3 regions of the Streptosporangium sp. NPDC006013 genome follow, and region 1 is predicted to be linked to each of the others. Evidence: riboswitches for the same ligand, from Rfam matches in the RefSeq annotation. Region 1 holds a riboswitch; each other region holds the start of a gene.
The links. A riboswitch is a leader RNA that binds a small molecule or an ion and turns the genes downstream of it on or off. The one in region 1 is predicted to bind cyclic di-AMP.
Positions count from the first base shown of each region.

Region 2: another riboswitch for cyclic di-AMP. It lies ahead of ABZ260_RS03680 (hypothetical protein); the one in region 1 lies ahead of ABZ260_RS39070 (NlpC/P60 family protein).
Region 3: another riboswitch for cyclic di-AMP. It lies ahead of ABZ260_RS12765 (hypothetical protein); the one in region 1 lies ahead of ABZ260_RS39070 (NlpC/P60 family protein).

Region 1 covers NZ_JBEXUE010000398.1:647-4,451, reverse strand. Annotated here, with positions in the region: gene ABZ260_RS39080 (RDD family protein) at 1-696, opposite strand, end outside; gene ABZ260_RS39075 (amino-acid N-acetyltransferase) at 925-1,578, opposite strand; cyclic di-AMP (ydaO/yuaA leader) riboswitch at 1,914-2,061, shown strand; gene ABZ260_RS39070 (NlpC/P60 family protein) at 2,154-3,116, shown strand; gene ABZ260_RS39065 (LuxR C-terminal-related transcriptional regulator) at 3,314-3,514, opposite strand.
Region 2 covers NZ_JBEXUE010000012.1:34,071-37,875, forward strand. Annotated here, with positions in the region: gene ABZ260_RS03675 (response regulator transcription factor) at 1-340, shown strand, start outside; gene ABZ260_RS03680 (hypothetical protein) at 559-1,482, opposite strand; cyclic di-AMP (ydaO/yuaA leader) riboswitch at 1,537-1,673, opposite strand; gene galT (galactose-1-phosphate uridylyltransferase) at 1,746-2,825, opposite strand; gene ABZ260_RS03690 (DeoR/GlpR family DNA-binding transcription regulator) at 2,822-3,622, opposite strand; gene ABZ260_RS03695 (metal-dependent phosphohydrolase) at 3,709-3,805, opposite strand, start outside.
Region 3 covers NZ_JBEXUE010000063.1:240-4,044, forward strand. Annotated here, with positions in the region: partial or broken gene ABZ260_RS12750 (hypothetical protein) at 1-416, shown strand, start outside; gene ABZ260_RS12755 (roadblock/LC7 domain-containing protein) at 478-864, shown strand; gene ABZ260_RS12760 (hypothetical protein) at 877-1,248, shown strand; gene ABZ260_RS12765 (hypothetical protein) at 1,376-2,368, opposite strand; cyclic di-AMP (ydaO/yuaA leader) riboswitch at 2,604-2,755, opposite strand; gene ABZ260_RS12770 (DUF4253 domain-containing protein) at 3,168-3,805, opposite strand, start outside.

The DNA of each region.
Region 1 (3,805 bases):
GATCGCCGCGCTGACCAGGGAGATGAGAAGGCTCGCGAGGAAGATGCCGCTCCCGTCGGTGCTGGCGCCCGTCGCGAGGTTGAAACTGGGAGCCGTCACCAGGAGGCCGGTCAGCACCGCACTGATGATCACCCCCGGGATCGCCAGAATGATCGCGTCGATGATCCGCGCCACCAGGCGCTGCCACCACTCGGCGAGCGGGCCGGGAGCGCCGGGGGGACCGCCGTAAGGCTGGCCGTACCCCTGCTGCCCGTACTGCTGCTGCCCATAGCCGGGCTGCTGGCCGTAGCCCGGCTGCTGGCCGTAGTCGGGCTGCTGCCCGTAACCGGGCTGCTGGCCATAGTCGGGCTGCTGCTGACCGTACTGCTGCTGCCCGTAACCCGGCTGGGACGGCTGCTGCTGCCCGTAACCGGGCTGCTGGCCGTAGCCGGGCTGCTCGTGGGACGCCTGCTGCCCGTAGCCGGGCTGCTGACCGTACGCGCCGGTCCCGCCCTGCTGGCCATAGCCCTGCTGCTGGCCGTACGCGTCCGTCCCGCCCTGCTGACCGTACGACTGCTGCTGCCCGTACCCCTGCTGGCCGTACGACTGCTGCTGCTGCCCATACCCCTGCTGCTGGCCGTAGCCCTGCTGACCATAGCCGGGCTGGGCCACCCCCGGGCCGGTGTTCGGCTGCGATCCCTCCGACCGATATCCCATGATCGTCACATCGGGGTCGAGTTCGCCAGGGGCTCGGCCCTGGTTGTGCTGCCCGTAATCCGGCTGTCCCGAAGGTGTGCGACTGCGCTCGGGATCATCCTGTGGATACGGCGGCTGTCCGTTGCTCACCGCGTCACCTCACTTAGACTGCGCATGTGGCAAATGTCAGACGCACATGCTTGCTGCTGCACAAGGTATCGACATAGGAATCAACAGTCACCTTTCCAGTCAGTCATCTCTAAAGTCATCAGAGTCGGGCTCGTGTGTCAGGTGCAGCAGCATCCGGGTGTTTCCCAAGGTATTGGGCTTGACGTGCTCCAGATCGAGGAACTCCGCGACACCCTCGTCGTAGGAGGCGAGAAGTTCGGCGTAGACCTCCGGGGCGACGGGTGTGCCCTGGATCTCCTGAAATCCGTGCCGGGCGAAGAAGCCGACCTCGAAGGTCAGGCAGAAGACCCTGCGCAGGCCCAGCTCGGCGGCCGTGCGGATGAGCACCGAGACGATCCGATGGCCGATTCCCATTCCCCTGCGGGTCGGATCGACGGCAACGGTCCGAATTTCGGCAAGATCCTCCCAGAGAACATGAAGCGCCCCGCAGCCGAGGATTATCCCCTCCGCGTCAGTCGCGACCCAGAACTCCTGGATGTCCTCGTACAGGGTGACGGTGGCCTTCTCCAGCAGGCGTGGGCCGGCTCCACCGTAGGTGTCGACGAGCCGCCTGATGGCACGGACGTCCGGAGTGCGGGCGCGGCGGACCGTGACCGCCGGGGTGGCGCCGGGAGCGGGTGACCCCCGCTCCTCTCCCTCGGATCCGGCTCGCCGCTCCCCCTCTTTCCCGGGATTCGCGAACGGCACGGGAGAATGCTCCGCAAGCTGCTCCATGACCGATCAGCGTACGTCCTCTCCGGCCTTCAATTACGGCTCATCCTTAACTCTCGCCCCGGGGGCATCACGTGACCCTTGGTAGTTGGATTACCACGCTGGGCGCACGACGTCTCTAATGTGTCACAGCTCATCTTTGGCACGGTCCCGGACCTGGGAAGACCCGCGCCACGCCCGCCGCGAGGAAGGCAAAGGCAGCGTAATGGCCATGTTGATCATATTGGCATGTGATCTTTCCGTGACATTTCAGTTGCGAAACCTCTACTGAGTTCGCAGTTCTGGTTGAGCAGGAACCACGAGTGCACTAATCTCCGTGCTCGATGTCAGAGACGTAAAAGCCTGACCCGCCGAATCTCCCGACCAGGGGAACCGGGGACCCACCACGTCCTTCGGGGTGAATCCGAGTGCCACCGGCGCACCCGGTAGGGCTGCCTCCGGCCCGAACCCGTCAGCTAACCCGGTAGGCGGCCGAGGAGAGGAGCCCGTTGGTGAAGCGCATGCGCGACCGCGTAGGAGAGCACGCGGGCGGCGACGCCCGCTGTCGAGAACGCGCGCCGCGGAGGCGGAGTCGCCGCATGGCGGTCATCGGCCTGGCGTTCGCCATCATGACCCTCGGCACCCCCCTGGTCTCGGCCACGGCGGATCCCGAGCCCAGCCTTCAGCAACTGGCCAAGCAGGCCGAGAAGCTGCACGAGGAGATCGGCACGCTCGCCGAGCAGTACAACGGCGAGCGGGTCAGGCTCAAGCAGGCCCAGCGAGCCGCGGAGAGCGCCAAGAAGACCCTCGCGACGAGCGAGTCGGAGCTCGCGACCCGGCGCGCCAAGGCCACCCTCCTCGCGCAGAGCAACTACATGTCCGGCGGCCTGAACTCCGGACTCGCCTTCACCCAGGCGACCGACCCTGACACCTTCCTCGACCAGGCCACCACCAACTACGCCCTCCAGCAGCAGCAGAGCGAGGAGGTCGCCCAGGTCGGCCGGGCGATCGAGGCCGCCGAGCGGGCTCAGGCCGGCGCCAAGGCGAGGACCTCAGAGGTCAAGGTGCTCCTGGAGGAGATCGAGGGCAAGCGCAGCAAGATCGAGCGACTGGTCGCGCGGGTCGAGGGCGACCTGTTCAGCGAGGTGCGCACCAGGGCCGTCAGCAACAGGGGTGCCCGGGTGAAGGTCGACGTGCCCATCGTGGGCAGCGGCAAGGCGGCGGAGGCGGCCCGCTGGGCGCTCACCCAGCAACTCAAGCCGTACGTCTGGGGCGCCGAGGGCCCCAACTCCTTCGACTGCTCCGGGCTGGTCATGTGGGCCTACCAGAAGGTCGGCATCAGCCTGCCGCACTACACCGGCAACCAGTGGACCGCGGGCACCCACATCTCCAAAAACGACCTGCGCCCAGGCGACCTGGTCTTCTTCTACAGCGACCTGCACCACGTCGGGATCTACATCGGCGCGGGCCTGATGGTCCACGCGCCCCGGACGGGTGACGTCATCCACATCGCCACGATCGACAACCGGCCCTTCGCCGGTGGGGTGCGGATCGCCGACTGAGCGGCTGAGCCGGGCCGGTCACGGATCGTGAGCCGCCCGGCCCTTGGCCGGGCGGCGAATCCTGCCGTGCCGAGGGCCGGTCGGACGGACACCCCGCAGACTTGCGCCCCTCGGACGGTGCCCGCAGGTGCGGCGCCCGACGGCAACGCGGCGGGGCGCCACCGGACCGCGGTGGGCAGAACAGCCAAGGGCAGGGCCTAGATCAGGCGGCGGCGGGCCGCCCAGGCCACGGCCTCGATCGCCGTGGCGACACCGATGCGGTCGCAGATGCCTCTGAGCCTGCGCCTGACGGTCCGGCCGCTGATATCGAGGCGGCGGCCCACCCTGTCGACGGTGACGCCCTTGGCGAGTTCAGCCAGCAGCACGAGGTCGTCGTCGCTGAGACCGATATCACTCATGCCCAGGGGGCTGTCGCCATGGCGAGAATCCACTTCTGGATATGCCATCAAGAGTCACTCCCCCCACTCTGGAAACCGGGCGCGAGACGCCGGAAATGAATACCGTCCGCCAGGAACGGTAAACGCCTTGTTCAAAGGTCGTCAAGTTCTACTCTTCATAGCGCGCGCCCACTATTGACATACTAGGTGCTACGTGAAGTACTCATGATATGTCAGTGCCTTTGGGGTTAAGTCACGACCGTGCCCCCGCACGAGCCCGCAGGTGCCCCCCTGGCTGCGGCAACAGAAGTC
Region 2 (3,805 bases), on a different contig from region 1:
CGTACTGATTCTCACCACGTTCGATCAGGACGAATACGTCTACGCGTTGCTACGGGCAGGTGCGAGCGGCTTCCTCCTCAAGCACGCCACGGCGACCGAGCTCCTGGCCGCCATCAAAGTCGTCGTCGCCGGCAAAGCGCTGTTCGCGCCCACCGTCACCCGTCGGCTCATCGCCGAATTCCTGCGACGCCCCCACCCCGCCCCGGCCGTGCGAGACCTCGACGACATCACCCAGCGCGAGCGCGAGGTGCTCACCCTCATCGGCAGGGGAATGTCCAACTCCGAGATCGCCGAGCACCTGCACCTCACCGTCGGCACGGTCAAGACCCACATCGGCTGAATCCTGGCCAAACTGCACGCCCGGGACCGGGCTCAGCTCGTCATCGCCGCCTACGAAGGCAGACTCGTCAACCCGTCGCCGCAATGATCACCAAGCTCGCCGGCCCCGGCCGCGGTCAGGCCTTCCCGAACCGGCGGCCTGCCTCTGCGTGAGCACCTACCGACACGAACATCATTTCAGCTCGTGGACATGCGGCATCAGATGCAATACGCATCCCTTTAGTACATCGAGATGTGCGGGTGGTCGTAGTGGTTGGCGGTGATGCCGCCGCGGTTGGACATGGTTCTCCAGCCGGAGCCGTGGTTGATGCGCTGGCGCCAGATCACGTACTTCACTCCGAGCTTGGCCTTGTTCTTGATGGCCCAGGCGGCGATCTCGTCGCCGAGCGCGAGGTTGGCGGCTGAGGGCATCGTGCCGCCGGTGCTCATCATGAAGTCGCAGGCGCGGCCGAGGGGGTGCTCGCCGCCGTCGTTCGCGGACCGGTAGCAACCGACGGCGTACGGGAGGGCGAAGCGTCTCTTGACGGCCTCACGCATGATCCGGGTCCGGTCGGTGATGTTGTCGGCGCCGGTGGGGAGTTGCGGGGCCCAGCTGCCGTCGGAGCGGCGCCCGGAGCCGACGGGGGCGAGCTGGTCGAGCCTGTTCTTGATGTCCTTGATCAGATCTTCGACCTCGTCACGCTGGGTCTGCATCTCCTTGGCCTCCTCACCGATTTCGTCGGTGAGCCTGGCGGCCGTCTCGGTCGCCCTCTTCCTACGTTCGAAGCTCTCGGCGAAGCCCTGCAGGTGCGCGCTCTGCTGGGCGGTGAGCTGCTCCATCACCGCTGCTCCACCCATGTCGTCGGCGAACAGCAGCGCGGGCAGCCCTCCGATGCTGCTCTGGTAGCGGAGCTGGACTATGGAGTCGACCTGCTTTTCCGCCCTGGCGTAGAGGTCGGAGGCCCTGGCCAGGTTCTGCTTGGCGACGGCCTCGGCCTTCTGTGCCTTCTTGAGGGACTCGCGCTTGGCCGCGTATGCCTCGATCAGCCCGTCGACCTTCTTACCGAGCTTGGCCAGCTCGGCGCGGAGCTTGGCCTCGGTCGGCTTGGGCTCCGCGCTTCCCGCGGTGGGGGCACCGAGGGTGAACGTGGCGACCAGGCTCAAACAAAGGGCCAGAGCCGCATGCCGACGGAACGTGGGGGACGGGGCCGCCACGAACTCTCCTCTCCTTCCGCCTACCGGGTTAGCTGACGGGTTCGGGCTGGAGAACGCCCTTCCACCGAAGTGGTTTCACCCCAGGTGCGGTGGTTCCCCGGCTCCCGGGCGATGCGCCTGGGATTAGGCATATCGGCTGTTGCAGCCGATGTGGGAAGGATAGTAGTGGTAAACACAGGGTCACGCGACTTCAAGACGAGACCAATTGGTGATTAGTTCGTGACAACAGAGCGCAGAAGATGTGCTGCCTCCTCGGGCAGCACGTCGTTCACGAAGGCACCCATGGCCGACTCGGAGCCGGCGAGATATTTCAGCTTGTTCGGCGCGCGGCGGATGCTGAACAGCTCCATGTGCGCGTACGACAGGTCGCGACCGGTGTTGACCGGCGCCTGGTGCCAGGCCGCGATGTAGGGCATCGGCACGCCGAACAGCCCGTCGAGGCGGCGGAGCACGTCGGTGTAGAGCGGTCCGAACGCCGCGCGCTCCGCGGGCTCCAGCCCGACCAGGTCGGGGACCTGCCGGTGGGGGTAGAGGTGAACCTCCACCGGCCAGCGCGCCGCGGCCGGGACGAACGCCGTCCAGTGCTCGTTCGAGGCCACCACCCGGACCCCGGCCTCCCGCTCCGCGGCGAGCACGTCGGCGAACAGGTTGCCGCCGGTCCGCTCCCGGTGGCGCCCGGCCGCCCCGAGGGTCAGCTTGGTGCGCGGGGTCACGTAGGGGTACGCGTAGATCTGGCCGTGCGGGTGGGCCAGGGTGATGCCGATCTCGGCTCCCCGGTTCTCGAAACAGAACACCTGCTCCACGCCCGGCATCGCCGACAACTCCGCCGTACGGTCGATCCAGGCCTCCATGACCAGCTCCACCTGCTCGGGGGGGAGCATCGCGAATGAGGAGTCGTGCTCGGCGGTGAAACAGACCACCTCACAGCGGCCGATCCCGGGGCGGACCTCACTCAACCCGCCGACCTGCTGATAGTCGCCCAGATAGGTGGAGAACGAGGGGAACCTGTTCTCGAAGACCGCCACGTCGTAGGCCGCGGAGGGGATCTCGGTGAGGTTGCCGGAGGTGGAAGGGCAGAGCGGGCACTCGCTGGCCGGGGGTAGGAAGGTGCGGCCCTGGCGGTGTCCGGCCACCGCGATCCACTCCTCGGTCAGCGGGTCGTAACGCAACTCGGAGGCGGTGGGGCGGGGCGGCAGGTCGCGGCTGTCGACCGCTCCGCGGTCGGCGTCGTCGCGGCGGTCGAAGTAGAACAGCTCCCGGCCGTCGGCCAGGTGGGTGATCGTACGCTTCATCGGCCGACGCTCTCGCTCTCCTGCTGTGGCTCTGTGATGATCAGCTCTCCCACCGAGGCGGCGAGCTCCTCGCGGGCCTCCTCGGTCAGGCCGGAGTCGGTGACCACGATGTGGGCCTGGGCCAGCTCGGCGATCGTGCTGATGCCGACCGTGCCCCACTTGGTGTGGTCGGCGAGCACCACCAGGCGGTGCGCGGAGGCGACCAGCTCGCGGTTGGTCTCGGCCTCCAGCAGGTTGGGCGTGGTGAACCCGGCTCGGGCGCTCATCCCGTGCACGCCGAGGAAGAGGGTGTCGACGTGGAGTCCCCGGATCGCCGTGACCGCGACCGGGCCGACCAGCGCGTCGGAGGGGGTGCGGACCCCGCCGGTGAGCACGACCGTGCGATCGGCCCTGGGGGAGCGGTGGAAGACATCGGCGATCCGGATCGAGTTGGTGATCACGGTCAGCTCGGGCACGTCGGTCACGTGGTGGGCGAGTGTCCAGGTCGTGGTTCCCGCGGAGAGTGCGATGGCGGTGGCGGGCCGGACGAGCCGGGCGGCCTGCTGGGCGATCGTCTCCTTCTCCGCCTGCTGGCGCGCCGACTTGGCGGCGAAGCCCGGTTCCTCGGTCGAGCCGGACCCGGTGGCGGTGGCGCCACCGTGGACCTTCTCCACCAGCCCGCGCTCGGAGAGCACCTCAAGGTCGCGCCGGATCGTCATGTCGGACACGCCGAGCTCCCGGACGAGATCGGCGACCCTGACCCCGCCCCTGCTCCGCACCCTCTCCAGGATCGCCTGCTGCCGCTGCTGGGCGAGCATTGACTCACTCCCTTTAATTCACCAGATTCCACCAAAATACCACGGCGAGTATCGGGAAATACTGTTGAATTATGGTGGTCACCTGCTCACAGCCGCTCAAGCTCCGCCATGATGTTCGCCCGCGCCGCCTCCTCCAGATCGGCGATGTGGAAGATCGCCGCAAGGTCGAGCAGCGAGCGCAGC
Region 3 (3,805 bases), on a different contig from region 1:
AGTTGGAACAGACCTGGCCGTCCGCGGAGCTGGACATGCTCCCGGTCGTCCCGCGGAGGCGCATCGCCGCCCAGCGGGTGGTGCTGAGCTCGCTGCAGTGGGAGGTGCTGGTCGGCGCCGACTCCACGGCGACCCCGGCCGACCTGGCACGCAAGCTGGGCCGCCCGGCGTACTCGGTGCTGCTCGCCGTACGGCAGCTCGCCTCCCGTGGGCTGCTGCGCGTCCCGGAACCCGACGCGGCCGCCGCACCCGCCGCGCAGGACCCGCTGCCGAGACGGACGAGGGGGGCCACGGAGATCCCGGCAGCCGGAACGGGCTCCCTGGCGACGCCTGCGTCACTCCCCGGAGCCACCGGGGATCCGGCCGACGTCAACCTGCTCATCCGGCTCAGGAACGCATTGGAGGCACTGACTTGAGCCTGGTTCGATGCCGCCGATAAGGCTGCGGACGCTGAAGCTGATCGGAAGGAGGGTGCCGGTGGAACTGCGTGAGGAGATACGCCGGGAGATGGCGCTGCTGCGAGAGCGCATCCCCGACGTGGACGGGAGCATCGTGTGCAGCGTCGACGGCCTGACCCTGGCCAGTGATCTGGGCCGCGACACCGCCGCCGAGCAGACCGGCGCGCTCTCCTCCGCGCTCCTGGCCCTCAGCCGCCGGATGACGGGCATGGCCGGCAAGGGCACCTTCGAGGAGACGCTGATCTCCGGCACCAACGGCTACGCGGCCTGCTACGCCGCCGGACCCAAGATCGTCCTCACAGTCCTGGCACGCCCGGGGACCAACCTCGGGCTGCTCCGGCTGGAGGGCCGCAAGACGGCGGCCAGATTGGCCGCCATCACCTCGCGCATGTCGATAACCCAGTGATCGGAGACAGAAATGGGCAACATGGACATCTCTCTCAAGGAGATGATGGCGATCGACGGCGCCATCGGCGCGGTCATCGTCGACTACAACAGCGGGATGGCGCTGGGCGCGCTCGGCGGTTCCAAGGATCTCGACCTCCAGGTGGCGGCCGCGGGTAACACCGAGGTCGTCAAGGCCAAGATGCGGACCATGGAGTCGCTCGGTCTCAAGGACGGCATCGAGGACATCCTCATCACGCTCGGCACGCAGTACCACGTGATCCGCCCGCTCTCCGGCCGGAGCGGCAAAGGCCTGTTCATCTACATGGCCCTCGACCGGAACCGGGCCAACCTCGCGCTCGCGCGGCACCTCCTGCGCGGCATCGAGGAGAGGCTCGAGGTCTGATCCTGCCGTGGCACGTGCCCTTTCAGAAAGGGCACGGGCCACAGCAGGAGCTCACCGCCCGGGCGTTACCGGGGCGGTGAGCTCATCGATCGCGTCGGTGCGGGACGGCCGGAGATCGCGCCGGGCCTCAGCTCTGCTCAGCGACCGCCCTGCGGCGGAGACGGCCGGCGACCAGGTAGGTGGCACCGCCCGCGGCGAGCACTCCCGCCAGGGCCAGGGTGGCGGCCGTGGTGGCGGAGGGACCGGCCGGGGTCACGGCCGCCACCGGGGCGGTGGCCCCCAGGTCCCGGACACCCTGCTCGGTGGCCTTGGCACCGGCGCCGGACAGGGCGACCGGCTTGGCGGCGACGATCGCCCCGGGCGCGGTGAGGGGCTCGGACATGATCTTGGGCTTGGCGAACGTCTGGCTCACCTGCTGGGTCTTCACAGCCTTCTTGGACTGCTCGTCCTTGACCAGGACCGTCTGCGGAGGCTTCGCCGGGTTCGCGTCCCGGTAACGCCAGGCACCGGTGGAGAACGCCACGGGGTGGTTCTTCTTGCCCACGCCGTCACCCCACTTGGTGACCACGTACTTGACGTCGATGTGGCCCATGCCGCCGTTGCCGTCCACACCGAGCGTGGCGGGGTTGAACCGGCCACCGGTCAGGTCGGCGAAGGTCTTGGCGTCAATGTCGATCATGACGCCCACGTTGGAGGGCACGCCGGGACCGCGGTCACCGACGAAGAACTTGGCCTTCTTGCCCTTGTAGACGACGTAGCCCTCGGTGAACAGGGGCCAGCTCGGGCTGGCGATCATGCCCTTCTGCATCGGCTTGCCACTGGCCGGCAGACCGGTGTCGCCGGCCCGGCCCGAGGAGTCGTCCCAGAAGTAGGAGGCCCTGGTCGAGCCCTTGAGGAGCACGACCTCGTTGGCGGCCACCTCGGTGTCCGCGCCGGGGGAGGCGGCGGAGGCGGGGGCGGCGACGGTGGGGGAGGCGGGCAGCGCGGAGGCGACGCCGCCGGAGACGAGCACGCTCGCGCCGACGAGGGCGGCGGTGGTGAGACGGTTCTTGTACGAGAGGTTCTTGTACGAGAGGTTCTTGATCAGACCGGTCTTGGGCAGGTCAAAGGGGAGACGCATGAGGAAGGGGCTCTTTCACGAGGGAACGGGGCAGCCAGTTGCGACACACGACAAGGGGTGCACTGGCGGGGACGCGCTCTTCGGAAAAGCGGCGTGGCGAGATCAGCGGATCACTACGCGGAGCACGGTCCAGGTGCCGCGCTCAGGCGCGGCGGCGAAGGACGGAGATGAAGTTCAGGTGGTCGGCACGGGCAGGGCGGGCACCGACGCGGTGACGCGGTGATCCATGAGGGGGATCTCCTCTCCAGCTCGTCTACCGGGTTAGCTGACGGGTTCGGGCGATGGAGTTGCCCTACCGCCGCACATTCGCGGCGGATTCACCCCGGGAAAGTGGTTCCCCGGCTCCCTGGGCCCTGCGGGCCCGGTGGGATTCGACGTCGGCCGGCCGCTCCCTCTTGTGAAGGGCAGGTCGCCAACCGATATCCGTGGACACTACCCACCGAAATCGGACAAAGCAAAGCAAATGTCATGAAAACCCCAGAAGATCTACCTACAAGCTTCAAGAAAAGCCCATCGGAGACCCCGTCCCACCAACAACCGCCCTACCAGCGAGAACGTCTTGCCGATCTCGGGTTTCACACCCCGGAGGCCCGTATCCGAGGGCCTTCCGCGCCCACGAGGGGCCCAGTCGCGCGAGGGTGATCCACACCCCGCGCCCCGCACCCGAGGCCCTTCCGCGCCCGAGGAGAGATCACCCCGAGGTAGATCCCTCGCAAAGATCCACATTGGGGAGTCCACGCTCCCCGAGGAAGCCCTCCCTCGACGAAGGGCACCCCGGGGGGACCCACGACGGGCGAGCTCAGTCCCACCAGAACGACCAGGCGTTCCTGCCCTTGATCTGCTCGGCGTAGTCGATGAGGCTCCCCGCGCCCTGGATGATGCTGTCGGGGCAGAACGTCCAGTGCTCCGCGGCGACGTGCAGGGCGTGTTCCGAGGTCGTCGGGGGCGCGGCGACGCTGAGGTCGAGGGTGTTGAACCCCATCCCGACCAGCCGCACCCCGAACCTGTCCTCCCAGCTCCGTACCACCGCCGCGAGCGGGACCATCCACTCGTTGTGGTTCAGGGCGCCCTGCCAGCCCATGACGGCGAGGGCGTCGGCCCCGCGCTCGACCGCGACGAGTCCGAGCGGGGTCCTGCGCTCGGCCACCAGGCCCGCGTACCAGTCGGCGACCACGCCGGGATCGGCGGCGAGCCTTCCCGCCGGGGCCGGACCCGGACATTCGACTCCGAAGGGGTCGAGGATTTCGAGCTGGTCGATGTGGGCCTTGGCGATCCAGTCGGACCAGACCTCGGCCATGAACGCGGCGGCGTGGTAGTTGTCGATCTCGACGGCGGTGTCCGGGGCGATCTGACCGGCCGACCAGGGCTGCACCGAATCCTCCAGCAGCACCGGCCACAGGCCGGAGTGCTCGTGCTGCGCCCGCAGCCGTGCCCAGT